3 regions of the Paenibacillus sp. FSL R7-0189 genome follow, and region 2 is predicted to be linked to each of the others. Evidence: predicted binding sites of a transcription regulator. Region 2 holds the regulator's gene; each other region holds the start of a gene.
The links. Region 2 encodes Rex, which represses fermentation and respiration genes when NADH is low (regulators of the CRP and FNR family bind a similar motif). Its sites were predicted from a motif close to TTGTGAAATATTTCACAA; they were not measured.
Positions count from the first base shown of each region.

Region 1: a site for Rex is predicted at 7,740-7,757, ahead of pflB (formate C-acetyltransferase). Genes of this name have one in related genera too.
Region 3: a site for Rex is predicted at 4,328-4,345, ahead of nirB (nitrite reductase large subunit NirB). Genes of this name have one in related genera too.

Region 1 covers NZ_CP150223.1:4,490,019-4,500,274, reverse strand. Annotated here, with positions in the region: gene MKY63_RS19480 (sensor histidine kinase) at 1-729, opposite strand, end outside; gene MKY63_RS19475 (carbohydrate ABC transporter permease) at 758-1,588, opposite strand; gene MKY63_RS19470 (sugar ABC transporter permease) at 1,588-2,472, opposite strand; gene MKY63_RS19465 (extracellular solute-binding protein) at 2,601-4,007, opposite strand; gene pflA (pyruvate formate-lyase-activating protein) at 4,445-5,182, opposite strand; gene pflB (formate C-acetyltransferase) at 5,388-7,649, opposite strand; gene adhE (bifunctional acetaldehyde-CoA/alcohol dehydrogenase) at 7,902-10,256, opposite strand, start outside.
Region 2 covers NZ_CP150223.1:4,768,752-4,779,007, forward strand. Annotated here, with positions in the region: gene dinG (ATP-dependent DNA helicase DinG) at 1-1,341, shown strand, start outside; gene MKY63_RS20785 (redox-sensing transcriptional repressor Rex) at 1,472-2,125, shown strand; gene MKY63_RS20790 (amidohydrolase) at 2,112-3,413, shown strand; gene MKY63_RS20795 (DUF5590 domain-containing protein) at 3,586-4,104, shown strand; gene MKY63_RS20800 (hypothetical protein) at 4,515-5,057, shown strand; gene MKY63_RS20805 (AAA family ATPase) at 5,050-6,552, shown strand; gene MKY63_RS20810 (3-hydroxyacyl-CoA dehydrogenase NAD-binding domain-containing protein) at 6,686-7,558, shown strand; gene MKY63_RS20815 (acetate kinase) at 7,555-8,763, shown strand; gene asnS (asparagine--tRNA ligase) at 8,785-10,083, shown strand; gene MKY63_RS20825 (DnaD domain-containing protein) at 10,115-10,256, shown strand, end outside.
Region 3 covers NZ_CP150223.1:4,465,223-4,475,478, reverse strand. Annotated here, with positions in the region: gene MKY63_RS19405 (Crp/Fnr family transcriptional regulator) at 1-411, shown strand, start outside; gene MKY63_RS19400 (formate/nitrite transporter family protein) at 590-1,381, opposite strand; gene nirD (nitrite reductase small subunit NirD) at 1,434-1,754, opposite strand; gene nirB (nitrite reductase large subunit NirB) at 1,787-4,210, opposite strand; gene MKY63_RS19385 (hypothetical protein) at 4,442-5,152, opposite strand; gene ric (iron-sulfur cluster repair di-iron protein) at 5,303-5,998, opposite strand; gene MKY63_RS19375 (hypothetical protein) at 6,296-7,021, opposite strand; gene MKY63_RS19370 (helix-turn-helix domain-containing protein) at 7,233-7,550, opposite strand; gene MKY63_RS19365 (hypothetical protein) at 7,675-7,998, opposite strand; gene MKY63_RS19360 (Gfo/Idh/MocA family oxidoreductase) at 8,022-8,957, opposite strand; gene MKY63_RS19355 (VTT domain-containing protein) at 9,121-9,741, shown strand; gene msrA (peptide-methionine (S)-S-oxide reductase MsrA) at 9,840-10,256, shown strand, end outside.

The sequences.
Region 1 (10,256 bases), 280 kb from region 2:
TCCATCCAGCTTTTGATCTGGGTCAAAAAGAATCATTCCATCATCATTTACAAGCATAAAGGAAACATCCTGATTGCTATCCCCAATTTTTAGATTGCGAAATATGGATTCGAACTCCCAATTCTTGATCTGCACAACTAGGATACCTATGTTCTGAAAGAAGCTCAATTCCTTCACTAAGCGAATTTGTGTAAACACAGGTTCAGTACCCGTAAGCTCGGGATACTCGTGAGGAGCCAGCCATTTCGGCACACCATTCAAGTCCATAACTTCCTGGTACAGATCACTTTTTTTGAATGTATCATAGGGTAGCGTTCGGAAATTTTCCTTGTTAAAAAGCGACACGATTTCAGAGTTACCTCTACCGTTAAAATTGTACAAAAACGCATAACTGATCGATGGATGATTAAACAACAGACTACGGAAATTGCGCTGGCTCGCATTCAGATTCAGTTGCTCAGCATCAGTCAAATCCTGATTGGTAGGATCATCTGCACTAAGGGCCATATGAAATACCGAGGTAGCAATTCCGTTGTCTGTAACGTTATCCATATCTTTTAGTACATTAGAAATACTGTAGCTAATCGCTTTAAGTGAGTATTCCGACTGCTGGCTGTACTTTTTCTCAATAGAATTATAAGTCACAAAAAACATAAGCATGCCTAGAATAAATAAAGGAATGATAATCAGGCCCAAAAATGCCGTAAATAATTTATAGCGCAAATTCATCGGCTAGTGCTCCTGACTGAGAATAAAGTTATCCTTTTACGCCGCCCGCTGTTACACCTTCAATAATCTTCTCCTGCAGAATAGCATAAATGATAATTACCGGCAGGACGCTGAAGACGATACCGGCTGACATTTGTGCATAGTTCATCTGGTATTGATCACGGAATTGGACCATACCTACTGGAAGCGTTCGCAGCTCGTCATTTGACAGGAAGTAGTTAGCTAGCAAGAACTCGTTCCAATTTCCCAGGAAATTAACAATGAATACAGTAACCATAGCCGGAACCGTTAGAGGTACAATAATTCTAGCAAAGATACCCGGTGCCTTCAAGCCATCCATGACCGCAGCTTCTTCTATTTCTCTAGGTAAATTTCGCATAAATGCTGCTAAAATAATGATCGTAAACGGAATCGCATTGGCGATATAAGGAATGATCAACGCCCAGTGGGTGTTCAGTATTCCTAACTTACGTACAATCGTATAAATCGGCAGCATTAAAGCATTATTCGGAATGAGCATTCCTACTAAAACCAGTGAGAACAAAATAGTATTCCATTTCCCCTGACGCATCCGCGTAACCGCAAAAGCAAACATAGACGCAAGCAGAATGGACACTACAGAAGCAAGTATCGAAATGTACAAACTGTTGAAAAAGTAAGTACTGATCTTGGCATTTACCCAAGCTTCGACGTAGTTATTGAAGACGAATTCCTTTGGAATGCCAAAAGGATTAAGCGCAATCTCATTATTATCCTTTTTCACAGATGAGAATAATACGAATAGGAAAGGAAACAGGATCACTAACAAATAGAATAAAAGGGCAATATGTGGCAGACTCTTTTTCAGGGCGCGTGGCATCAGTATTCAATCCTTTCTGTACGACGTGCAATCAGCAGCTGATAAAGGACTGTAACCACCAGTGTAAACGCAAAGATCAGGACAGCGATGGCATTTCCGTATCCATACTTAAAGTTCGTGATCGCATATTTAATCATGTATGTTGCCATTACATCGGTTGAACCTGCAGGTCCCCCCTTAGTCATAACGATGACAATATCCGCCGCTTTCATTGCTCCAGCAATGGATAGCATAATTACAACCGAGATGATCGGTACGATTAGTGGGAGCGTGATACGGGTAGCGCGTTGAAATCCGGTTGCGCCGTCAATGGCTGCAGCTTCATCCAATTCACCAGGAATAGCTAGAATCGCCGCTAGGACCATAACGATATAAAATCCAGTCCACTGCCAAGCATTCGTCAACAAAATAGAAAGCATTGCAAATCTCTCATCTGACAGCCAGTAAATAGGATTAATTCCTACTAGACTAAGGAGCTTATTAAAAAGTCCAATGTTGGGCTCATAGATAAACCCCCAGAGAATACCGATAACCGCTGTAGACATAATGGAAGGCATAAAGACTGCTGTCTTATATAAGCCTTTTAACTTCTTCACATTAGAAATCAATAACGAGAAGAATACGATCAACGGTACCTGGATACATACGGAGAAAAGAATAAACCAACCGTTGTTTTTAACGGATATCCAGAATCGTTCATCTCCTAATGCTTTCTCATAATTACTTAATCCGGCTGATTTAACCGTCTCCGATACACCGTTCCAACTGGTAAAACTGTAATAAATAGAACTGAAAATGGGGTAAATGAAAAACATCGTGAACAATATCAATGCTGGAAGAACGAAAAGGAAAAATACCACTGGATTTCTTAATGCTTTATTCATGACTACCTCCGGTTGCTTTGACATCTGGCGAATAGTGAATGCTTCAGATCAAGTGCAAACACATATTTTCTTTGATTTTAAAAATGTACCCTGGATTTAGCACCAGGGTACATTCAGTTTGCAGCTATTTATTCAACTGCTGCGTTTGCTTCTTCTTGTACCTTTTGCAAAGCTTCGCCCATTTTCTCAGGAGTCGTCTGATCGCCAATCAGTTTTTGAATTTGAATGTTACTGATTTCTGTAGTTACATCAGCTTGAACAAGAGAGTCAAATGCTGGGAACGAAGATTGTGAGTTGTTAAGTACACCTACGATTTCGCTCATCAGATCATCAGTAATATTCTCATTCAATACGTTTTGGTCAATCTTCATTGCTGGCAATACACCATCTTCAACAAGTCCACGCAATTGCATTTCTTCATTAAATAAGTTTTTAATAAAAGATTTCACAGCAGCCAATTGACGTGGATCTTTCTCAGCAGATGCAGAGAAACCATAACCATTGTTCACATCGCGCATCAATGCAGTTTGGTCGCCCGCTCCGCCTTCAACTGCTGGGATATTGAAGAAGCCAACTTTACCGATCAAACCTTCGCCAGATTGGCCAGTTTTAAATACGGAGGATTTCCAAGTACCATCATACAGCAGGATCGCTTCACCACTAGTAAATTGTGTTGTGTATTCAGCATATTCAAAGCCAAGTTCGCCTTTTTTGAAGTAGCCTTTATCAACCCATTCTTTATATTTCGCAAATCCTTTTACTACATTTGGATCAGACCATTTAGCTTCGCCTGTTGCAAATTTAGCAGTTACATCTGGACCTGCATAACGTGACCACAAGTGGTTAGCTAACATAAGTGGTACCCAACCAGCTTTGGATGCACCAGCCAAAGGTACTTTTCCATCAGCCTTGATATCAGCCAATTGTTGTTCCAATTCGGCAAACGTTGTTGGAGCCTTCCAGCCCTTGCTTGTATAGTATTCTTTGTTATAGAAGAAGCCTTCTCCAGAACCACCGATAGGCAATCCATAGATTTTTCCTTCATAAGTGAAAGGATCAAGATTTGAGAATTTATCCTTAATTCCAAGTTCCTCAAGAATTGGAGTCAGGTCAAGTAATTTACCTTCTTTAGCATAGATCTTGGAGTCAGGACTACCGAACAGATCGAAGATTTCCGGCGGATTACCCGCAGCCATTTCACCACGCAATTTTTCTTTACGGTTTACATCTGAATCTACCCCATCGAGTTTAAAGGTCAGACCCGGTACATCCTCTTGTACCTTGTTAACTACTTCTTCGAGAATAGCCAGACGTTTCTGCTTGTCTGCACCGATTTGAGTGTGACGAATCGTCATTTCAAATGGCTCGTTATTTACCGGTTCTTCTGTTGCAGGAGCATTTGTAGCGGCTGAATTAGTCGCGGTAGCGTTTCCATCTCCTTTGTTAGAAGACTCATTGTTGTTGCCTCCGCAACCAGTCAGTAAAGCTGATGATACGAAAATCAGGGACAATAGCAAAGTCATACTTTTTTTCATTTCTTGTGACCCTCCCTATATATTGATGTGCTTTACACTTCTTATTATAGAAAACAGACTTCATTATCGTAAGGTTAAGATTCATCCACTATAGGGATAAAAATCTCTAATGTAAGCGGAATCAACTACATTATAAGTTATATTACATAACACAAAAATGTTAAATCGCTTAATTTATTTGTTTTTCTCATCACAAAACTTTGTTTTCACTCTAGAAACAATTAATAAAACATCCAAATAGTCACATTACCTGACATATTCATTTATTATCCATCCCATTAACCACGTGTAACTATAGCATGTCTTTATTAGGAATAGTATAAAACTACCCCCTCAGAGGAGCTTTATCCCCTCCCTTTTTACTTCCTCATAACAAAAAACCGCACCTTCAGTGATCAACCACTGAGGGTACGGTCTCTCTTAAAAATATATATCTATTATACCAATGCCGTTTGCTTACGACCTTCTTCTACCAAGCGATATGCCCGTTGCACTTCTTCTTCTGTTGGAGAAGGTACTCCATCCAGTTCATAAGCTTTGCCGAGCATTTCCCATTTATAGATACCCATCTGATGATAAGGTAAGATTTCGAATTTCTCGACGCCATTTAAGGTTCCAATATAACGACCTAAGTTAATGAGATCCTCTTCACGATCATGAATACCAGGTACATACACATGTCGGATCCACATCTTACGATTATGGTCTGAGAGCCAGCGTGCAAGCTTCAAAGTTCGATCATTGGATTTACCAGTTAACTTGATATGCGCTTCTTCATCAATATGCTTCAGATCAAGCATAACCAAATCTGTAACGTCCAATAAGTCATTAATCTTGTCACCTTCGTTGTAGCCATTACTATCTAATGTGGTATGCAGATTCCAACGTTTTTTCACTTCCGTGAATAACTGCTTTACAAATTGCGCCTGCAAGGTTGGTTCTCCACCGGATACAGTTAACCCGCCACCGGATGAACGATAGTAGTTTATATATGGCTCGATCTCCGAAAGCACTTCTTCTAGAGTCATTTCTTTACCTTCATCTAAAGCCCAAGTATCAGGGTTATGGCAATACTGACATTTCAGCAAGCAGCCTTGCATAAACAAGACAAATCGAATACCAGGTCCATCAACGGTTCCAAAGGTTTCCAAAGAGTGTATGCGACCTTTAATCATAGGATGTCATCCTTTCGCCACGACAGACTAACAGTCCCTCTTTCAACGATGAAGCTTCCTGTCTTTGAGACTGTCATATCCCTAAATCGCGGCTATAAAATTTAAAATTTTAACAATTCTCAAACAAGATATTACCGCCCTTGAGACAAGGGCGGTATCTTCCTTGCAATTATTTCAATGTAGTACTAATTCAAAGAGAAACAAATTACATCGAACCGTGGAATGTACGGTTGATTACATCCATTTGTTGTTCGCGAGTCAGCTTGATGAAGTTAACTGCATAGCCGGATACACGAATAGTCAATTGTGGATAGTTCTCTGGGTGCTCCATAGCGTCCATCAGCTGTTCACGGTTAAATACGTTAACATTCAAATGCTGAGCGTTGTTATGGAAGTATCCATCCATCATGTGTACCAGGTTAGACTTACGGGAATCCTCGTCTTTACCAAGTGCCTTAGGTACGATGGAGAACGTGTTAGAGATACCATCTTGTGCATCGGAGTAAGGCAGTTTAGCTACAGAGTTCAGGGAAGCCAAGGCGCCTTTCTTGTCACGTCCGTGCATTGGGTTAGCACCCGGTGCGAAAGGTTCACCTTTCTTACGTCCGTCAGGTGTAGTACCTGTCTTCTTACCGTACACTACATTCGAAGTAATGGTCAGTACCGATTGAGTTGGCACAGAATCACGATATGTTTTGTTTTTACGGATCATAGTCATGAAGGTTTCAACCAATTCTACTGCGATGCTGTCTACAGCATCGTCATTGTTACCGTAGCAAGGGAATTCGCCTTCGGTTTCGAAGTCGATCGCAATACCTTGTTCGTTACGAATAGGTTTTACTTTGGCGTATTTAATTGCGCTTAGTGAGTCAGCTGCAACGGACAGCCCAGCAATACCACAAGCCATCGTACGCAGAATGTCACGGTCATGCAGCGCCATTTCGATACGTTCGTAAGAATATTTGTCATGCATATAGTGAATGATGTTCAAAGTGTTAACATAAGTTTTAGCCAACCACTCCATCATCGGTTTGAAACGTTTCATTACTTCGTCATAATCCAGATATTCAGAAGTGATCGCTGGGAATTCCGGTCCAACTTGTGCTCCGGATTTTTCGTCTATACCACCATTGATAGCATACAGCAATGCTTTTGCCAGGTTGGCACGAGCGCCGAAGAACTGCATTTGTTTACCGATACGCATTGGAGATACGCAGCAAGCAATCGCATAATCTTCACCCCAGTATGGACGCATTACATCGTCATTTTCATACTGAATTGCACTAGTTTCAATGGAAACCTTAGCACAATATTTTTTGAAGGCTTCAGGCAATTTTTCGGACCACAGTACAGTTAAGTTTGGTTCCGGAGCTGGACCCAAGTTGTACAGGGTGTTCAAGAAACGGAAGCTGTTCTTGGTAACACGAGTTGTTCCGTCTTCAGCCATACCACCGATGGATTCAGTTACCCATGTTGGGTCACCGGAGAACAGATCATTATAGTCAGGTGTACGCAAGAATTTCACGATACGCAGTTTCATTACGAAATGATCGACGATTTCTTGTACTTGTTCTTCAGTCAAAGTACCTTCAGCAATATCGCGTTCTGCATAGATGTCCAAGAAAGAGGACACACGGCCTAGGGACATCGCTGCACCATTTTGCTCTTTAACTGCTGCAAGATACCCGAAGTATACCCATTGAGTAGCTTCTTTGAAGTTGGTCGCTGGTCTGGAAATATCCATACCATGAGCGGCTGCCATTTCTTTCAATTCGCCAAGTGCACGAATTTGCTCGGACAGCTCTTCACGCAAACGAATAATATCTTCAGTCATGGAATCAACTTCAAGCTCAGTTTGTTGTTGTTTTTTGTCTTTAATGAGGAAATCAATACCGTACAGAGCAATGCGGCGGTAGTCGCCGATGATGCGTCCGCGGCCGTAAGCATCAGGAAGACCTGTAATTACGCCGGATTTACGCACAGCTCTCATGTCTGGTGTATATGCATCAAATACGCCTTGGTTATGCGTTTTGCGAATGTTCGTAAACATGTCAACGATGTTTTGTGGAAGCTCGAAGCCGTAAGCCTTCGTAGCATCAACCATCATCTTGATCCCGCCAAATGGCTGGATGGAACGTTTGAAAGGAGCGTCAGTCTGTACGCCTACAATTTGTTCCTTGTCTTTGTCAATGTAGCCTGGAGCATGTGAAGTGATTGTGGAGACAGTATCTAGGGAAACATCCCATACGCCGCCTCTTTCTCTTTCTTCCTTGCTCAATTGGGAAATAATCTTCCATAGTTCAGTTGTGTTACTAGTAGGTCCTACGAGGAATTCTTCGTTTCCTTCATAAGGCTTAATGTTACTTGCGATAAAGTTGTTAACGTCAACTTTTCTGGACCATTTACCTTTTGTAAAACTTCTCCAACCGGATTTCACTTCTTGTACATCTTTTTCAATCACCGACATGCTAAATCCCTCCATCTATATTTATAATATTTGTAGAGATCGCGGGCTTGAAGGTTGATCCCGTGTCTCGTGATCCCAAGAAAGATATGGTTGTTCGAAAATTCACAATCATTGTTCCATGTATGGGACCGTTGTTTATATAAACATTTTAGTTTATTTTCTATAAATAGACTGTGACAAATATCACCTTTCCGGTGATATTTGTCACTTATATCTAGTCCACAACCATCCTATTATCTACTTAACCAAATATTAATTATCAAATCTTCCGTAGAAAGCATTACGGTACACATCTGCAAGTTCAGATACCAGTGGCAGCTTAGGATTGGCAGTTGTACATTGATCTTCAAATGCACGGTCAGCCAAGTAATCTACACGGGATTCAAAATCCTTAGGATCAAAGCCCAGTTGTTGGAAGGATTCTTCGATACCCAGTTTTTTGTTCATATCGCGAATAGCATTGATCAGGCTAGTTACACCTTCTTCAGTTGTGCGAGCTGGCAATCCCAGAATACGGGCGATTTCTGCATAACGCTCGTCAGCTACGAAGTGTGAATATTTAGGGAACGAAGCGAACTTCGTAGGTTTCTTAGCATTGTAACGAATAACGTGTGGCATAAGGATCGCATTAGTACGACCGTGAGCAGTGTGATATTGACCGCCCCATTTATGCGCCAAACTGTGGTTAATACCCAGGAAAGCATTAGCAAAGGCCATACCAGCAAGTGTTGATGCGTTATGCATTTTCTCACGGGCAACTCTGTCGCCTTCAAGCGCCGATTTTTCAAGGTATTGGAATACCAATTGGATTGCTTTAATTGCCAGACCATCAGTGTAGTCACTCGCCATAACAGATACATAAGCTTCGATGGCATGTGTCAATACGTCCATACCTGTATCAGCTACAGCAGTTTTTGGCAAGCTATATACGAACTCTGGATCAATGATAGCTACGTCTGGAGTTAGCTCGTAGTCAGCCAAAGGATATTTAGTGTGTTGTTCAGTTGTTTTATCGGTAATAACTGCGAAAGATGTTACTTCCGAACCCGTACCCGAAGTAGTTGGAATCGCTACAAACTTAGCTTTGTTTCCAAGTTTAGGAAATTTGTAAACCCGTTTACGGATATCCATGAATTTTTGTTTCAGACCGTTAAAGTCTGCGTCTGGATGTTCATAGAATAACCACATTCCTTTTGCAGCATCCATTGGGGAACCACCACCAAGTGCGATGATGCAGTCCGGTTGGAATCTGTTCATCATTGCTGTACCTTTTTCAACTGTAGTTGTCGATGGATCTGGTTCAACTTCCGAGAACACTTCTATCGCTACAGGAGTTTGGCGTTGACGCAGGTAATGTTCAACTCTCTCAACATATCCGAGCTTAACCATCATTGGGTCAGTGATAATTGCGACACGTGTGATATCAGGCATTTTGGTCAGGTACTGAGTAGCGCCTTTTTCGAAATATATCTTGTCAGGTACTTTAAACCATTGCATATTCACGGTACGACGATTCACCCTTTTCACGTTGATCAAATTAATTGCTGTAACGTTTTGCGACACGGAGTTACGACCATAAGATCCGCAGCCCAGCGTCAACGAAGGGATGTTAGTGTTATAGATATCGCCGATCGCACCATGAGTGGAAGGCGAGTTAACGAGAATACGTCCTGTTTGCAGACGGTTGGAGAACTTCATGATTACTTCTTCGTTGTTGGAGTGGATAGCCGAACTATGGCCCATACCACCAAATTCAACAACTTGTGCTGCGCGTTCGATACCTTGATCTGCGTTTTTAACTTTGTAGCAAGCAAGCACAGGACTCAATTTTTCAGCGGACAATGGATATTTAGTGCCTACACCTTCAAGTTCTGCTACCAGAATCTTAGTGCCGGCAGGAACTTGAATGCCGCACATTTCAGCAATTTTCACTGCGGATTGTCCAACGATTGCTGGGTTAACCGCACATTTATCAACGTTCATAGCGCCGCTAGTAAGTTTGGCAGCTTCTTCTTTGTTAACAAAGTAGCAGCCATTAGCGATCATTTTCTTTTTCACTTGATCAAAGATTGGTTCTTCGATAATAACAGCTTGCTCGGAAGCACAGATCATACCATTATCAAATGTTTTGGAAAGAATGATGTCCGTTACGGCTTGATCGATATCCGCGCTCTTTTCGATGAATGCAGGTACGTTACCAGGACCTACGCCAAGAGCTGGTTTACCACAGCTATAAGCTGCTTTTACCATTGCTGAACCGCCTGTTGCGAGAATAAGTGCAACGTCAGGGTTGTTCATCAAAGCGTTTGTTTTGTCCATTGTTGGCATTTCAATCCATTGGATACAATTCTCAGGTGCGCCAGCTTTTACAGCCGCATCATGAAGAATTCTAGCAGCAGCTGCACTACACTCTTGCGCAGATGGGTGGAAACCGAATATAATAGGGTTCCGTGTCTTAATCGAAATCAACGCTTTAAACATCGTGGTGGATGTAGGGTTGGTTACCGGTGTGATACCCATTACAATTCCGACGGGCTCAGCAATTTTTTGGAAGCTTTCATAAGCATTGTCTTCAATAACGCCTACTGTTTTATCGTATTTAATTCC
Region 2 (10,256 bases):
CCTGCTCTGCGCCAGATATTACAGTCGTCAGGCAGTGAAGAGGCTTCAGAATGGAGCGGAGTCATCGATCGGATTTACCCGGATCTGCTTACCGTCAAAGAAACCTGGGATGCACTCAGCGACAAGCTGTTCAGCCTTTTGCCGGAACGCAGTGATGCAGGGGCGGGGGAAGCGGGACAACTGGTTATGCGGTTGCTTCCCGCCCGTAAGCCGAAGGATTGGGATGAATTAGTTGCGCTAGAGAACACTATGAATCTGACGTTAAGCGATATCATCCGTAAGGGTGATAAAATGCTTAACGAGATGCGTGACCAGGAAAGCCAATCCTCAGCAGACAGTCTTGTTACTGATATTAGCGGTTTATTTAAGGATTTGGCTTCCATCCGTGAGCAAGTAAGATTCTTTATGGGGCTGAATGACGATAATGTAGTATATTGGCTGGAGGCAAATGGAAATTACCGCAGCAAATCACTACAGCTGTATGCCGTCCCTGTGGATGTTAGCAGCCAGCTTAAAGAGTTGTTCTTCGATAAGAAAAAAAGCATCGTGCTTACCTCGGCGACGCTGTCTGTAGATAAATCTTTTCAATTTATGATTGATAATCTCGGACTTAACGAAGCTGCGGAAGAGGGACGTCTAATGACCTCACTCCTTCCATCCCCCTTTAAGTATCGCGAGCAGGCACTGCTAGTTATACCGCGTGATTTTCCTAGTGTGAAGGGGAGTGTGGGCGATGCTCGATTTGTCGATACACTCGTACAGTCATTATCGGAAGCTGCTAAAACAACACGTGGGCGGATGCTGGTTCTGTTTACTTCTTATAAAATGCTGCGTCAGGTATATGATCCGCTTAAAGAGGCTTTAGCCTCACAAGAGATTACGGTGCTTGGTCAAGGCGTGGAAGGTGGCAGCCGGAGCAAGCTGATCCGCCGCTTTCAGGACAGTGCAGCATCCGTTCTGCTGGGGACGAGCAGCTTCTGGGAAGGTGTAGATATTCCAGGTGAAGCACTGACTTGCCTGGCCATCGTGAGACTTCCGTTTCAACCGCCGAATCACCCGTTGGCGGAAGCGAAGTCTGAGTTATTGCAGGCCCAGAAGAAGAATCCGTTCATGAAATTATCTGTTCCTCAAGCGGTTATTCGTTTTAAGCAGGGATTCGGAAGACTGGTTCGCACGGCGCAGGATCGCGGAATAGTTATTGTTTATGATACGAGGGTTATTGAATCTCATTACGGGAAGTATTTCCTTTATTCATTGCCTGGTCCCAAAATGGAGCATATGCTTACTGATCAAATGGTCCCTCGCATAGCGGAATGGCTAGAGGATGGCGGCGCTTCTTAAAACGCTCGTCTTCAGTTTAGCTCCTCCTTATCCTTAAGGGCGGTGTGTTACAGTACCGTCCTTAATAAGGAGAGGTAGACGTTTGAATATGGATTTTCACAAGAACATTACTATTTTTAGGAGGGAAAATATGAAATCGGATAAAATATCAGAAGCCGTTGTTCGCAGACTGCCTGTGTACTTGCGTTTTTTGAATGATCTCCAGAATCGCGAAATATTAACAGTTTCCTCTCAGGAACTTGGGCAAAAGCTTGATCTTAATCCCGCACAGATTCGTAAGGATTTAGCATATTTTGGTGACTTCGGCAGAAAAGGTATCGGCTATGATGTAACGTATCTTATTGAGAAAATCCGTCATATCCTGAAGCTGGATCAACAGCTTAATGTAGCTTTAGTTGGAGCAGGTAATCTCGGACATGCCTTGTCTAATTACAATGCATATCTCAAAGATACTATGAAAATCACGGCTATATTTGATTCGTACGCTCCTAAGGTTGGACGTAAGATCAACTCCCTTACTGTGCAACCGATGGATGAACTAGGCAGCACAATTCGTGAGCAAGGTATTCGCATTGCCATTATTACCGTACCTGATTCAGAAGCTCAAAATGTAGCAGATATCCTCATTTCTTCTGGGATTGAAGCGATTTTGAACTTTGCCCCTGTGATTCTGAAGACACCACCGAATATCCGGGTGCATGCAGCTGATTTTACAACTGATCTGCAAAGTCTTGCTTATTACTTGCGGGATGGAAAGGAAGAAAGCGAACATGAACAACAATAAAACGATAATTAAGGGCGGGTATTTTCTGACTCCGGGAACGGATGAGCCGGTTCTGAGTGGATATATGACTATTGAAGATGATTTAATCACTTACATAGGAAAAGAAGAGCCTCAGATGGAAGCTGGAGTGCAAGTGGTTGATGGCAGCCGTCTGCTGTTCATGCCTGGACTTGTAAACACACATGGTCATGCGGCGATGTCTTTGCTGCGTGGATATGGAGATGATTTAGCGCTACAAGTGTGGCTTCAGGAGAAAATGTGGCCGATGGAGGAAAAGTTCACCGGTGATGATGTATACTGGGGAACCTCCTTATCTGTATTGGAAATGCTGAAGGGTGGAACTACGACCTTCCTCGATATGTATGATCATATGGACCGAGTAGCCGAGGTAGCTGAGTTATCAGGTATCCGTTCCGTATTGATGCGTGGTGTGATCGGGTTATGTCCAGAGGATGTACAGAATCACAAGCTTGCGGAAGCGATTTCTTTTGCCCGTAACTGGCATGGAAAGGCTGACGGTAGAATTACTACTATGATCTCGCCACACGCCCCTTATACTTGCCCTCCTGCCTTCCTGGTTAAGTTCGTGCAGGCAGCGCATGATCTGGATTTACCGATGCATACGCATATGTCCGAAACGAAACGTGAAGTGGAACAAAATGTGGCGGATTACGGGTTGCGTCCTGTAGCTCACTTAGAGAAGCTTGGAATGTTCACACGTCCCTCGATAGTTGCACATGGTGTTCATTTAAATGATGAAGAGATTGAGATCTTGGCTCGCCATAATGTGGGTGTATCTCATAATCCGGGCAGTAATTTGAAGCTGGCTAGCGGAGTGGCTCGGGTTACTGATCTTCTAAAAGCTGGTGTGAAGGTGTCTCTTGGCACGGATGGCGCGGCAAGTAACAATAACTTGGATATGTTTGAAGAGATGCGGCTTGCAGCTCTCATTCATAAGGGTGTCAGCGGTGATCCAACGGCTGTCCCTGCTCCAGAAGCTCTGCGTATGGCTACAGAATATGGCGCGCAGTCCATCTTTTTAAATAATGTAGGCAGACTTGCTGTAGGGATGAAAGCTGATTTCATTGCTATTGATATCGATCAGCCGCATTTGCTGCCACACACAGATCTGTTGTCTCATGCAGTTTACTCTGCTAGCGCTAAGGATGTTGAGCATGTGTGGGTGAATGGTAAACAGGTCATCAAGCATGGACAATGCTTAACCCTGGATGAGGAAGCTATCCGGCGTAAAGCGCAAGAAGCCTTCGAAGGTTTATTGAAGCGTTAAGTCTGGAGAATAACGAATAAATAATAGGCTGCGACTTTTTGCTTTTAGCAAAAGTTGCGGCCTTTTGTGCATTTTTAAGACTGGGAAAGCTAGAAAATTATGAAATTTTGGATAAACACGCAGGTGTGTTATATAATCAAAAAAGATATATTACTAGAAAGGGAGCTGTACCTTGAAGAAAAGGAAAAAATGGATCCTCCTGGGGTCAGTTCTGATTCTGCTCCTGGGGTTTGGACTTATCCAGTTCTATGCCTATATTATGAAAGATCAATGGAACGAGCGTGATATCGCTAAGGATGTTGCCAAAACCAGAGCGGGTCTAACAGAGGTAACCAAAGCACAAAAATCGGTTTGGGATGAAAATGCAGTGTACTGGGTTTTAACAGGAAAAAATGAAGCCGGGACTGCTCTTATGGTCTGGGTCCGCTTTACGGTAGATGGAAAATTTGCTGAAGGCGACGACGCAGTGTTTGCTGAGGAACTAAGTAAAGGAACCTCGGAAGCCCAAATACGCGGCATTATCAAAGCTGATCTTCCGGACATAACGATTGAACGCTTGCTGCCGGGAGTATATAACGGAGAGTATGCTTGGCAGCTTTTTTATAAACAGAGCGGTCGGTATTATTATCAATTTTATCGGTTTTCGGATGGGTCCCGAATGGGTGAAGGTTACAGTTTACCTAAAAGTTAAGCCGAACATAAGGAAATTAAGGGTGGCATAGTAAACAAGCGAACTTATTATAAGTTCGCTTGTTTACATTTATTTGATGTACAAAAGTGATATACTAAGTGATATACTGAATGGGTAGTTATCACCGAATATTCTTTTAAATTCACATACAAAAATAAGCCGATTGATTAAAAATCAAGGCCGGTTTTGTCGAAAGTGAGGAATATATTTGGTATTGATGGAAATTTTTAAAAAATTAAATTTTAAATATATTCACATTTATTTTGAAATTAGTATATACACCTGTGATATACTACTACTTGTAATTAGAACAGCAATAAGAGACTTCAGTCTCTCTGATGAGCTCTCAAATAGCTATAGATTATTATAATGAGCTTTATATTTTGTCATCTTTGAGAGGAGGACGTTTCTTGAAATTACGTCTTGTACCTGTGCTGATAACGTCTCTACTGTCGGCTACTCTATTGTTTGGTGGCTTCTTTTTGTATCGTCAGTTTGCAATGCAGGAACCACTTCAGAAGATTGTATCTCAATATGAGGGCGTCAATAATTCTCATATCAGTATTAACCGCAATGAGGTCACTTTGAAACTTGATCTCCAGCCAGGCACGAAATTACGTGAACTGGTTCAGTACGTCTCCAAAGAAGGAAAATCGATGATTGATGGACGTACACTGAAACTTGATGTAGAACAGAACTCCAGTGAACTGCTGGATGAATACTGGGATAAAGCGATGTTCTCTGTAGCTGAAGCCATGGAGAGCCGTAAATATACACTTATACCCACAGAACTTGATGGACTCAAAGCGCAATATCCGCAATATAAAAATGTGATAGCCTCAACAGAAATTGACGACAATAATGTCTATGTAAGCTTGAGTAATGGAAAAGAAAGCAAATTTATTATTTTGCCGCGTAAACCTGCGACATTGGGGGTATGGAATAATGCCTAAATACCTTAAAGAAATTCTAATCGGATTTGTTCCTGTCTTGTTTATTTTTATGGCTTTTCTAGGCATTAATATATTCCCGATTGTAATTGCTGCTGGGATGCTCACGGCTTTACTTATCATTGCTCATTTAAGAGGCGGACTTGCGGTAAATGCAGGTGCCGGGAAGAAACGCAAGAAGGATGGACCTTCAAAGCTCACTTTTGAAGAAATTGGCGGGCAAGACAATGCAAAGCAGGAGCTTCGTGAAGCGTTGGATTTTTTGATCCGGCATGAGGAAATCAGCAAATTCGGGATTCGGCCTTTGAAAGGGATTCTGCTTACAGGCCCTCCAGGAACAGGTAAGACCCTTATGGCTAGAGCAGCAGCACATTATACGAACTCTGTATTTGTGGCAGCATCAGGCAGTGAGTTTGTAGAAATGTACGTAGGTGTCGGTGCCGGCCGTATCCGCGATTTGTTTAAGGATGCCCGTACCCGCGCCCTTAAGGAAAACAAGCAAAGCGCTATTATTTTCATAGATGAAATTGACGTAATTGGCGGTAAGCGTGAAGGCGGACAGCAGCGAGAATATGATCAGACCTTGAATCAGCTGTTGACCGAGATGGACGGGATCTATAACAACGAAACGCCGCGCATTCTGCTGGTAGCAGCCACTAATCGTAAAGAAATGCTTGATTCAGCATTGCTGCGTCCTGGCCGGTTTGACCGTCATATTCAAGTCGACATGCCTGATAAAAAAGGCCGTAAATCGATTCTCGAATTGCATGCCAAAAATAAGCCGCTTCATGCAAATGTGAACCTCGACAAAATTTCCGAAGAAGCCTATGGTTTTTCCGGTGCTCAGCTCGAAAGTGTTATGAATGAGGCAGCAATTTATATGATGCGTGAGGAATTGACAGAGGTTGAGCAGCGGCATCTGTCGATGGCGATTGACAAGGTTATGATGGGGGAAAAAACGGACAGAGAAACTAACCACGAAGAGAAAAAGCGGGTGGCAATCCATGAATTGGGACATGCCATTATGGCTGAGCTGCTGCGTCCGGGAAGTGTTAGTCAGGTTACACTGACTCCGCGGGGGCAAGCCCTTGGTTATGTACGTCACAATCCTCAGCAAGAGCAGTATCTGTACACCAAGGATTATTTAGAAGATCAGATTATGATCGCACTTGGTGGAGCGGCTGCAGAAGAAATGTATTATGGCGGACGAAGCACAGGTTCGCGTGGCGATTTTGATCAGGCCCTGAATATTGTCGAAACCATGATGAAATCCGGATTGACTTCGTTGGGTATCGCCAAGCTGGAAATGGTTACCACTGAAGAACTTATGAAGGAAAACAGTAAAATATTGGATGAGTTGATAGTACGTACTCACGACCACCTTGAAAAGCAACGAAATGTATTTGATTACTCCCTTGACATTTTAATGAAGGAAGAAGTGCTCTCCGGAGAGCAATTTCGATGTCAATTTCGTGACAGCGTGCGTTTACCAGCATAAATATTTATGCTGGTTATTTTTTTTTACTTTTCAGGCATGCTAAGATATCATTATATGTCGGGCTTTATAAATTTTTGCGACAGACAAGGTACAATACAAAAGTATAGATACCTGAAAGGATGGAGACTTTTTTATGAATTTCAAGAAAATTGGTGTCATCGGCGGTGGCACAATGGGACAAGGGATTGCCGAAATGCTGGCAGCCAAGGGCCTGGATGTATTGCTGGTGGAGAAAACCCCTGAGAAACTGGACTACTCCTACGAAATGATCGAGACAAGTCTAGATAAGCAACTGGAGAAATGGGCGATCACTCAAGCTGAGAAAAAGCTGATTCTTAGCCGCATTCAAAAAGTGACACATTTCGCAGAGCTGAGCTCTTGTGACATGGTTATCGAAACAATCGTTGAGGATTTAGAAGAAAAGAAAAAAATATTGAATCAACTGGATCAAGTATGTCCAAACCACATTATTCTTGCCAGCAATACGTCAACACTTAGCTTGACTGAACTTGCAAGTTCTACAATGTATCCGGAACGCGTGATCGGAATGCATTTCATATACCCTGTAGCTAAAGTGGATCTTGTTGAAATTGTACGCGGTCTGAAAACTTCAGATGCTACTTTTGAAGATACAAAATCCTTTGTTGATGAAATTGTTGAGAAAAAAGGTGTAATGATTTATGAATCCCCAGGATTTGTAACATCACGCCTCATTTGCTTGTTTATCAACGAAGCTATGCATGTACTGCAAGAGGGCGTTGCCTCCGCACAGGATATTGACGATGCTATGCGTATTGGTTATCAATTCCAATATGGACCGCTTGAAATGGCTGACAGATTTGGTCTGGATTCGGTCCTTGCTGCACTCGAAAATATGTTCCGTGAATATGGTGAGCTGAAATATCGTCCTTCCACGATCCTTAAGAAGATGGTGCGTGCAGGACAATTAGGTATGAAATCAGGCGAAGGCTTCTTCCAGTACGACAAGGATGGTGACCGTATATGAATATTCTAGTAATTAACTCCGGTAGTTCTTCTTTAAAATATCAATTGTACAATATGGCTGATGAATCCGTTTTGGCTAAAGGTTTGGTGGAACGTATCGGGATGGATTCCTCCATTCTGAACCATAAACCTACTGGTAAAGCTGAAGTAACAGAAGTAAGTGAAATTTTGGAGCATAACACAGCGATTCGTAAAGTTCTAGCTTGCCTAACGGATAAAGAGCATGGCGTTATTGAATCCATTAAAGAAATCAATGCTGTGGGTCACCGTGTAGTACATGGTGGTGAATTCTTCAAAGCTTCCGCACTTGTGGACGCTGATGCCAAGACTAAAATTCGTCAATTGTTTGACCTTGCACCCCTGCATAACCCAGCAGCAATGATGGGGATTACGGCTTCTGAAGTAAATATGCCGGGTGTACCGCAGGTTGTTGTATTCGATACTGCATTCCACCAAACAATGCCTGAAAAAGCTTATATGTACGCGATTCCTAGAGTACTGTACAATAAATATAAAGTTCGTCGTTATGGCGCACACGGTACATCACACGACTTCGTAAGCAAAGCTGCTGCGGAGTACTTGGAGCGTCCGTTGGAAGATCTGAAGATCATTACTTGTCATATCGGTAACGGAGGTAGTGTAACTGCAGTTCAAGATGGAGTGTCTGTGGATACTTCGATGGGTATGACTCCTCTGGAAGGTTTGATGATGGGGACTCGCAGTGGTGATCTTGATCCAGCAATTGTACCTTACGTGATGAACAAGGAAGAATTGTCCGTAGGCGAAGTTAACTCCATGTTGAACAAACATAGTGGACTTCTAGCAATTTCGGGCGTAAGCAGTGATATGCGTGATATTATTGAGGGTATGGAAAAAGGTGAGCCTAATTCCACGCTAGCTTTTGAAATGTATGAGTACCGCTTGCGCAAGTATATCGGTTCTTATGCGGCTGCTATGAACGGTGTAGATGCTATCGTATTCACTGCTGGTGTTGGTGAAAATGCTTCATTGCTACGTGAGAAACTGCTAAATAACCTTACGTTCCTGGGTATTGAGTTGGATGTTGAAGCTAATAAAGTTCGCTCCGGCGACCCGCGTCGTATCTCTACGGTAGATTCCAAAGTGCAGGTGCTTGTAGTTCCGACTAACGAAGAACTTGTCATCGCACGTGATACAAACCGTATTGTGCAAGGAATTAACGGCTAAATTAGAGGAGAGATTGAAGGCATGGCTAACAAGAGTGTAATCAAGAACGTGAATGAACATGTTGGAGAAAGTGTTGTTATCGGTTGTTGGGTAAACAACAAGCGCTCCAGTGGTAAAATTCAGTTCCTGCAGCTTCGCGATGGTACAGGTTATATTCAGGGAGTTGTAGTGAAATCAGAAGTGCCTGAAGAGGTATGGGATGCAGCTAAGAGCCTCACACAGGAAAGCTCATTGTATGTGACCGGTATTATTCGTGAGGAGCCTCGCAGTCAATCCGGTTTTGAAATGACTGTTACCGGAATTGAAGTTCTGCACCTTACAGAGAATTATCCAATTACTCCGAAAGAGCATGGCGTTGATTTCTTGATGGATCACCGTCACCTCTGGCTCCGTGCCTCGAAGCAGCGGGCTGTTCTGGTTATTCGTGCGGAGATTATCCGGGCAATCCAACAGTTCTTCAACGAGAGCGGATTTACAAAGGTGGATCCTCCGATTCTGACGCCAACGTCAGCAGAGGGAACTACTAACTTGTTCCACACGAAATACTTCGATGAGGATGCTTACCTGACCCAAAGCGGACAGTTATACATGGAAGCTGCAGCTATGGCACTGGGCCGTGTATATTCCTTTGGACCAACCTTCCGTGCGGAGAAATCTAAGACTCGTCGCCACTTGATCGAGTTCTGGATGATCGAGCCTGAAATGGCCTTCACAGATCATGAAGAAAGCTTGAAGGTTCAGGAAGAGTTTATTAGCTTCGTAGTACAATCCGTATTGAAGAATTGCCGTGCGGAGTTGGAAGCGGTAGGCCGCGATATTTCCAAGCTGGAGAATATCAAAGCACCATTCCCACGCATTACTTATGACGATGCGATCAAGTTCTTGAATGATAAAGGCTTTGAAGATATTGCTTGGGGTGATGATTTCGGTGCACCTCATGAAACAGCAATCGCTGAAGCATACGATAAACCTGTATTTATTACTCATTATCCTGCTTCATTCAAAGCGTTCTACATGAAGCCGGATCCAAATCGTCCTGAAGTCGTACTGTGTGCTGATATGATCGCTCCTGAAGGTTATGGAGAGATTATTGGGGGTTCACAGCGGATCGATGATCCTGCGCTGCTTGAAGAGCGTTATAAAGAGCACAATCTTTCGATGGATTCTTATAAATGGTACATGGATCTGCGTACTTACGGATCTGTACCTCACTCCGGTTTTGGACTTGGGCTTGAGCGTACTGTAGCTTGGATCTGTGGTCTTGACCATGTACGTGAGACTATTCCATTCCCACGTACACTGTACCGCCTCTACCCATAAGTTCTTAGGATTTGAACAAAGGGGGAAGCACATGGACGGCAAGACATGGAGTACCTGGAGCGAAGGCGTCTCCTTCGGTCTGGAGAACGGAATGGCCGTCATACCTTACGCTTTACTGAAGTATTACCGGAAGCTGAATTTAAGCGGAAGTGAAGCGATGCTGCTGATTCATC
Region 3 (10,256 bases), 300 kb from region 2:
GGCGTCATCGAACAAAAGGATCTAGAAATTCTCATCTGCCAACATTGTGACTTTGCTATCGACTTTATGAAATGGATGGGTATTCATCACCGTCTCACCCAAACTAAATTCCGTGATCTAATGATGTACGGCAAACCTGGTGCACTATGCTCCACGCTCATTCGTCTTGGCAATACCTATGGTGAGAAGAGCAGCGATGGTGAGAATATCCTTATCAACAAAAAAATTACGCATACAGATTTGTCCAACATGATCGGTGCCACTCGTGAAAGTGTTAACCGGATGCTGAGCGACCTGCGTAAAAAAGATGCTGTTGAGTATGAGAACGGTATGATTGTCATCAAGGACCTTGGCATGCTGCAAGAAATTTGCCACTGCGAACTGTGTCCGAACGAAATCTGCCGGATCTAATTCCGTTATAATATACCCTCTATTCACCTCAATGAAACATACATGACCCAATTATTCTGCATAATATAAAATAGAGTGGTCCAAGGCGCCTAATGCAGGTGTCTTTTTTTTATATTCAACAAAAAAAGAGCTAAACCCAAGATCGGTTCAGCTCTAATATAGTTAATTAAAAATGGATTTAACGGTTATTGCGAGTACCACGCACTGGTGAGATCAGCCAATAGGCCATGCCGACAAATACGCCCCCACCAATGATATTCCCCAAAGTTACAGGGATCATATTATGCAGCCATCCAGCTATCGTAATGGTTTCCGGATGATTCGGGAGCAACACAGCAACACTAAGCAGAGTCATATTAGCCACACTATGCTCATATCCGCTTGCGATAAAGGCGAACAGACACCACCAGATTAAAATTAGCTTAGCAGATTCACTTTTAGCACGTGAGGACATCCATAGCGCTAAACAGACCAGCCAGTTACATAGGATTCCACGAAAAAACAGCTCAGAGAACGGGAGACTCATTTTTTTAGCAGCGGCTGTAAAGATCAAATGCTCTGGCGGCGCAGCACTGAACAACCCAGTCCCACGAATTAAAAGCGCTAAAATCACTGCACCTACCACATTTCCGATGAATACAAGAATCCAGTTCTTAACCGTATCCCAGATACTGGTTCTGCCTGCCAGTGTACTTACAGTAAAAAACATATTATTCCCAGTAAACAGTTCTGAGCCTGCAAATACTACAAGCGTCAAGGCGATGCCGAAGGATGTACCCATAATAAGCGGTTGGAAAGGAGATTTAGCAGCTGCTAGCGGTGCTCCTAGAGAGAAAATAAGGATAATCCCAATGCCTACATATGCACCTGCCAACAGGGCTGCTAGAAAATATCTTGGTAAGCTTTCATTCATTTTGTCCCGCTTACTGACTGCCGTTTCTACGATGCTCTCCACACTTTGCGTAAACATAACACTCCACCCCACCGTTTTCTATTAAATCTATTACTACCAGCTTCGGTGTCTACACGCTTACTGTAACTTTCTCTCCGTCCAGAGTGACTGGATAAGTCACAACACTACCTTGGTCAGGTGCCTGCACCTCGCCCGTGCGCAGATCGATTTTCCAATCGTACAGCGGATCGTACAGATAGTGACCTGACACGATCCCTTCCGCAAGCGGGCCACCCTTAGGATGAGGACTACGATTCTCTACTGCATAGATGGCTCCGTCAGAGGCACGAAATACAGCCAGTTCAACATCTCCAGCTATCACTACACGGCCAATCTGCAGCAGGAAATCCTGTACTGAGCCTATTGCATACGTTTGTGTGGTCTTATTCATTGGTCTCTCCCCTTCTGTGTGCGTTATATCCGCTAGACTCTTGTTTCTTCAAAAAGCGCAGTACGAGTGCTACTGTCATTGAGCATTTTTTTCCAAGGATCCGTCACCTGAGTCAGAGCAAAGTCAATCCGTGCGGCCAGCTCTTTGCGGTTATCTTCATTATTCAAAATGACCATTTGAATCTGCTCAAGTCCCATACGCTCAACCCACTCGGAGGTTCTCTCCAAATAATTACCGGTCTCACGATAATATTGCATCACAGCGGAGCACACTTCGATCAACTCTTCATCGGTCTTAATTTTGCAGAAGGAATCAGCAATCCGTGGTTTGATCCCACCGTTACCACCGATAAATACTTCCCAACCGCCGTCATTACCGACGATGCCAATATCCTTCGTGCAGGATTCCGCACAGTTACGTGGGCAGCCGTTGACAGCTATTTTAAACTTGGCAGGAAAATCAAGACGTTCATACTTACGTTCTATGAGCGCGCCCATTCCCAGCGAATCCTGTGTGCCAAAACGGCAGAACTGTGAGCCCACACAAGTCTTAACCGTACGTAGCGATTTGGCATAACCATAACCTGATGGCATATCGAGCTCTTCCCATACCTTCGGCAGATCCTCTTTTTTCACCCCGATTAGATCCAGGCGTTGCCCACCAGTCACCTTCACAACTTTTACATCATATTTAAGGGAGACATCAGCGATTTTCTTCAAATCCTCTGGTGTCGTTACCCCGCCGTACATGCGTGGAATAACGGTATAGGTTCCGTCTTTCTGAATATTGGCTCCCATACGTTCATTAACAAAACGTGATTCCTTCTCATCTTGATGTGTATCCGGATTTAGCATCCCCAGATAATAGTTAATCGCCGGACGGCATTTAGAGCAGCCTTCCTCTTGTTTCCAACCCAGTACATGCATAACCTCTTTAGTAGTACTAAGACCTTTAGCTGTAATCTCAGCAACAATCTCATCCCGGCTAAGCGTTGTACAGCTACAGATACCTTGCTTGGCAGACTGCTCAAAACTATCACCCAGGACAAATTGTAAAATTTGTTCTACAACCGGTTTACAACCTCCGCAAGAACGCGTCGCTCCTGTACATGCTTTGATCTCGTCCACAGTAGTAAAACCATTTTCTATGACCGCATCCACAATCGCTTTTTTAGTAACCCCATTACAGCCACAAACGATTTCTTCGTCCGCCATAGCTTCTACAGATGTGCTCTTTTTGGCTCCGCTTCCGCAGCAGCCCGTACCCATGACCTCTGTATAAATCTCATCAGTCATTACAGCACCTTGTTTTACTAACTTTTGCAGGTTAGCCGATTCCGTCACATCCCCGAACAGGACTGCACCAACAATGACATTGTCTTTGAGCAGAATTTTCTTATAGGTTCGCTTCCATTCATCTTTGCTTGAGATTACAGTGTGCTCAGGGGAATCCATAAACTCACCTGCAGAAAATACATCCACACCGGAAATTTTTAATTTGGTGGAGACAACAGAACCTTCATATGGATTTGTATCGCTTCCGCAGAGATGTTTAGCTAGAACCATACCCTGCTCGAAGAGCGGCGCTACTAATCCGTAACAAACTCCGCGATGTTCGGCACATTCGCCAATGGAATATACATTCTGCATAGAGGTCTGCAAATAATCGTCCACTACAATTCCACGATTAACAGCAATTCCGCTTTCTTTTGCCACAGTTATATTCGGTTTGATGCCTACAGCCATAACTACAAAATCAGCTGCAAGTGTAGTGCCATCACTAAATTGTAAACCACTTACTCTCTGTTCCCCTGTCAATTCTACTGTTTGTTTGCCCATGGCAAATTTCACGCCTTGACGCTCTAGCTCAGCTTGCAACATAGAGGAGGCATTACGATCAAGCTGGCGCTCCATTAGATCTTCCATCAGATGCACTACAGTAACGTCCATGCCAAGGTTCACAAGACCCTTTGCCGCTTCCAATCCAAGTAAGCCTCCGCCGATTACCGCCGCTTTGTTGTATTGTTTAGCCGCAGCTAGCATCGCATCACAATCTGCAATATCCCGGAAACCCACTACGCCTTCCTTATCACAACCAGGTACAGGTAAAATAAATGAATTCGAACCCGTTGCAATAATCACTTTATCGTAAGAAACAGCCATACCGTTATCCGCAATTACTTGCTTGGAATGCTCGTCAATTCGCGTAACTGTTGTTCCTGTATGCAAGGTAATGTTGTTATCTTCATACCAGTTCCAGTCGTTTAGGATGATATCGTTGATGGTTTTGCTGCCTTCGAGAACATAGGACAACATGATCCGATTATAATTGGGGTGAGGTTCGCTTCCAAAGACCGTAATGTCATAAGCTCCACCTAGCTTCAATATTTGCTCTAGCGTACCTATGCCTGCCATACCGTTGCCGACTAATACTAATTTTTCTCTCTTCGCTGCCATAGTTAGGTGCCTCCTCAGTCTTATCCGTTCTTGTTGAACTTTGCTTCAACTTATCTTCTACATAATGAAATTATACATTTCAAAATTTAAGAGAGATTGTGATTACAGTCACATTAAATGTGAATATTTTCACATAAAAAATAAGACAACTTTGTTAGGTTCTAAATTCTAATAAAAAAAGCCAGATCACAGGTTCTGAATAACCGTAGATCTGGCATTTATGTACTTTTTTTAACGTATAGCCAATAAAATCTCCAATTCATCCTGCACTCTAAGCTTCATGTCCATTCCATTCTCAAGCAGCTGCTTCCCATTCACCTTCATCTTCCAAACTTCATTGCTAAGAGGAGTATAATCACCAATGGATAACACCTTTTTGTTGTCTTCGGTCAACTGCACCACACTGCTGTTCTTCAACAAACCTCTCACTGTTAAATCTTCAGTAAATCCCATAACATATGAATGATTCAAATTCACTTGCTCACTTCCGCCATTCACGGTCAACAACACAATTTGAAGGGGTTCCTCTTGTTCCTTAGACATCGCCGTAATTACTAATTTTGATTCATGCCCGACGGTTCGACCCCAATCCTCAGATCCAATGGTCTCCCCATCCATTTGCAGCTCCCAATTCATTCCTGGACTGAGTGAAATATTATTTACCGTTAGAATGCTTGTGTTATCCTCAGAAAAGGTGGCCTTCCCACTACCTTTCAGTAGGTCAAAGATCGTTATCCCTTTTCTGTAGCTCTCGCTAAGCTGCTTGTCCAAAGGGTTGGTCAGCAAGTCATTTCCCGCAACGATAAGCGAAAGCGTAGGCCCGTCTGATCCTGCTAAGCCATTATTCCCTTCATTATTAACGTCAGCAAGAGTCGAACATCCACCTATTATGAATACGATGACTAATCCTAGTAACAACCTCCACATATATTTCGTGGGCATAGTGACACCGCCTTGTCCCGCCTAATGACCACACAGCGTCTCAGGCTTGTAGTAAGTTATGCATACTGTCTATTTAAGAATAACGTAAATAAGCTTTGTTCTCAAATATAAAAAAAGTCCCCTAAGGGACTCTTTGAAAACTCATTTTTTCTACTGGAATCTAGGGAACAATATATTATTCTCCAGATGAACATGTTCAAAAGTCATGCTCTCCAGCTCCTCTAGCCGGGCATAAGTCAAACGATAGGTTGTACAAGCATGAGCCGGTGGGGTGAAATCATCTGTTATTTTGCGTATTTGTCTCAATATATCGCCTGCTGTGTCATGTTCACTCTCAAGTTCAAATAATGCCTCGCGAAGTGTGGTCAGCCCTTCTTCACTTGGATTGGCATCATACGCTAATAATTTTGGAAACTCATCTTCCTCTTCTTTAGCTGTATGCTGAAGCAGATCTTCCTTGAGTGCATTAAACAAACTATATAACTCTTCTAAATGAGGTGAATCTCCGCCATGAACCCGGTATACCTTAGTTACATTTTGGCTAATCAGGGGCAGTTCTTCCCGCAGGTAATGGTGATGTTTACTCACAATATGGTCGATTAACTCTGCAGAAGGTGCTGTGTTCCATGCGAGTTCTTCTTGTGGTACCGGATATTCCTCGAACAGCTTGTTGAGATCACTAATGATCATCTCTTGATCTAGTCCACGCTCTACAGCTGCTTCAGCAAGAGGTTTGGCGCCTCCACAGCAGAAATCAATCCGTTTAGACTTGAAATAATCCGCAGCTTTTGGGAATTGCAGCACAATATCTTTTACCAGGGCATCTGGAGTAAATCCAGGTTGCACCGATTGCTTATGCTGTAAATCCGAAATTCTATCATTAGGTTGTTTAGTTTCCATAATAGTTCCTCCTCGGGATATGTGATCAGGTTCTGAAAAAATCTTTTCTACCTGTTCACCTTAACCCTGAAAGGAGTTTTGACTTGTGATTGTACTCACGAAAATTGTATCTCTTTGTTGAACGAAAAAGGTCAATCATGGAGATAAATCCCCACAATCGACCTGTCTTTTGTTAACCACACGGGCATCAGTAATGTTATTTGTCTTACATTTATCTATTCGGTCACACCAAATCTGTATCTTTTATTGAACATAAGCCTGCATATACGTTCGTTTACCCTTTGCGTCCTTTAAATAAGGTCCTAAACCAGCAAAGCGTGAGTGATCCATATAAACACCGGTCATCCATCTGCCTTCTGTCAGGCCACCATTCCATTTGAGGACAAGGTCAGGGGCGGATATCCATTCCTGATAAATCTGTATATTCTGATCTTTGTACTCTTTACAAGGCTTAGACTGCTCCAGTAGACGTAGATCGTTAAGATAAGTTGGCACGAAATAAGAGGATATCGTATGCAAATCATCTTCATCAAAAAAGGGCTCATCCCCTAAAAAGGGTTTAAATAATACGGTATTCTCGTACATGGACCAAATTAAGGCTTGTAGCACCATGCTCTGGCGAATGCCATTATGAAACTTATATTGTCGTTGATTACCTGCCATATTCACTTCTTGAAGAGGTTCCGTCGACTCCAGGCAATGCCGTTCACAGCCGATACATTTCCAGCCAGAAGGACTTTGAATCCATTTTTGAAAAATAGTTCCGCTATCATTGTTGCCTTTGTAGAGTGAAGAGATAATGCTGTAAGGCACACCAATCCACGCATCCCATAAGGAATCTGGAAGATGGCTATGCAGCATGAACAACGTCTTGTCATAGATGAGCTGTACTTTGATCGAAGCGTTCTCCAGCTCAGCAACATCCTTTTTTCCATACGTTATTTCCCGGGAAAACAGGGTGGTCTTCATCTCCCTCGCCTCCTAATAGTTTTGCTATGCCTGTACTCCAGCTGAGTAGATTTGAGCAAAAACCAATACTGCAAGCGTTTCCATTCAAGGAACATACAACGTTTTTTCTATTATATTACAGATTTTTTCGATCTGTGCAAGGTTTTTATTTAAAAATTGAAAAGCCCTCCTCCGTTCTTCAGGAAAAAGGGCCACAACACGACTTTGATTTCTACTCTACCCAGCTCTCAGCCCAAGACTGAATCTGCTGCATAACAGGCTCCAGCGCACGGCCTTTGTCTGTTAGTTCATATTCAATACGTACAGGTGTTTCCGGGTATACATGTCTAACCAGGATACCCTCACCTTCCAAATCCTTCATCCGCTCGGACAGCATCTTATCGCTCATTGAAGGAATGAGGCCGGAAATATCTTTAAACCGCTTCGGTCCACTCATCAATGTCTGAATAATAAGTCCATTCCAACGTTTGCCTAAGAAAGAGAAGGCTGTCTCAAATCTGGGACACATCGAAATTTGATGTTCTTCCATTGTTCTCACCTCTCACTAGCGAAACTTACTATTAGTTAGTATATATAATATTAACACATTTCATCCCTGATGAACATCGTTTACTAAAAAAAGTTCATCTGACATTATCATTATATCCTCGTTGTCAATCCCCTGTATGTGCTTTAGATTCCCTTTGAGCAATCGCTTCTGTCACGATTTGCGCCAAGTCATCATTTCCGAATAAGGAGAGTACGCCGAGAACTGTGTCATCGGAAATATCCCCTGCTTCCTCCGCAGAAACCGTTAGGGCAAGCGCTTTTCGCAAGGCTTCATTCCCTTCTTGCTGTGGATAAGCCTGCAAATATAAACTGTGCGGGTCGAGTCCTTGATTCACGCACCACTGGGCGAATACAAGGATCATCATCTCTTCCTCCCGCTTATAGCTTTCGATGATTTGTTCCTCCACTAATTTACGGTTGTCTTCCATATTTTACTCCTTTCTTAGAGACCTCATTCAGCAAGCTGAGCTGCCAATCTATGACTAGGCAGAACTGCTGAAGCAGCAATACTGCATAACTCTGGTGTATTTATATTGTTCAGAAAATGATCTACCACTCCACCGAAACCTCTTCTATCCAGCACCGTATCCCAGCTTCCAAAGCTCTGGGTCCGTGGCAAAGCATTTTTTTCATATAGGATGGCTTGGTCCAGATCTGCCACTTCCACCGAACGGCCATTACCGTGCAGCTCCAGCTTCTCCAAATCAACACCAGCCTCACGAACCATGCTATACATCCCCACTGAGCCTTGCTCCCAACCCAGCATTCCAGATGCCTGGACAAGTCGCCCCTCTCCATTGGATTGAAGATTACTGCGAAGCAGCTCATACTGATCTCCACATAACCATAACAGCAGATCAAGCATATGAATCAAGTCGTCATGTACAGTCTCACGGCTGCTGCCTAATTGCAGCTTCGTGCGATGTTTAATCGCGTGGCAATGGCTAATGCCTCCAGCTTCCTCGAGCCAACTCTTGGCGGTGACATACATTGGGGCAAAACGCCGATTAAAGCCCACTCCTAGCAGCAGCCCTTTATTTTCTGCCAGCTCTGCCATCCTTCTGGATTCTTCCAGATCATAGGACAGCGGCTTATCTACATACACCGAAATCCCCTGTTCGAGACATTTTGTTACTATATCATAATGGGTCGTCGTTGGGCTATGCACAAATACTGCATCCAGATCCCAAGACAACAGCTCGTCTAAATTTGTCGTACCTTTAGGAAAGCGATAGGCATTAACAGCTTGCTCTACTGTTGTGGATGAGTGACTGAGAACCCCCACTACCTCAACTTGTCCATGCTGAGAGAGCAGTGGCAAATATACTTTGCGGGCGATATTGCCAATCCCGATGATGGCGACTCTTTTGCGTACAGAAACGATCACTGATCTAACTCCCCTCTTTATAATTCAAGAATTTATCTCTCTCTTTGTTCTCTATAAATGCTATTATACCTGCTTGGCGTTCGCCGACAATGATCTTCACTTCAAAATTTACTTTTTATCCCGTATGATGAGATGAATGAGTGGAAGAAAGGGTATATTAGCTATGAGAAAATGGTTCTCGATTATTCTTTATGTTTCGGGCACAATCCTTGCGTTTATCTACAGATATGACATCCTTAGCTGGATGAAAGAGGATCATAATCTTTTCGGCTCTATAGGGATCGCAACTTTACTGGCTCTCTTTCCAGTTGTACCGTACAAAGCGGTCATCGGATTTTTTGGTTATGCATACGGAAGTTTGGCTGGTGCTTTAATTTGCTGGGTAGCTACAACCCTTGCTGCCGCATTCCTTTTCGGCGTAGTGAAGTTCTTATTTCAAGATCAAGCGAGAGCTTATCTGACTTCTATTCCCCTACTTGAAAAATTCACAAAAGGCATAGAACGGCGGCCCTTTGCTTCTATTGTCTTTGCACGTCTCTTGCCGATTATCCCGCAGACAGCAGTTAACATCTATGCCGGAGCAGCCGGGCTGCCCTTCTGGAGTTATCTAGCTGCCTCAGCTATTGGAAAAATCCCAGGCATCGCCTTGTATGCCTTCCTTGGGGATCAACTGTTCCAGAACCCTGGAAATGCGATTATAGCCATCGTTGTTTATGCCATTGTGCTTATTATAGCCGGACTAAGCTTTCGTTACAGTTCACAGGAAGTAAGAAACACTAGGTAACAGAGAGCTTATTTGGCGGAAGCTGGCAGGCTGTGGTTATTTGCTTTATAATTAGATTGTGATCTATTTAATTGCATTACATGAATGGAGGGATATTAATGAGTGAACATCAGACTAACCATATAAATTCCAAGGCGGAAAAAGCAACCTTTGCAGGTGGATGCTTCTGGTGCATGGTCTCGCCGTTCGAGGAATTGCCAGGCATTATTAGTGTCGTCTCCGGCTATACTGGCGGGCATACAGTGAATCCTACCTATGAAGAGGTATGCTCCGAAACCACAGGACATGTTGAAGCGGTACAAATTACGTTCAACCCAGAAATTTTCCCTTATAGCAAGCTGCTTGAGTTATTCTGGCAGCAAATTGACCCAACCGATGCGGGTGGACAATTCCATGATCGCGGCACCTCTTACGGAACGGCTATCTTCACCCATTCTGAAGAGCAAAAGCAACAAGCAGAGGCTTCCAAGGCAGCTTTGCAAGAAAGCGGACGATTCGCTAGCCCGATTGTTACC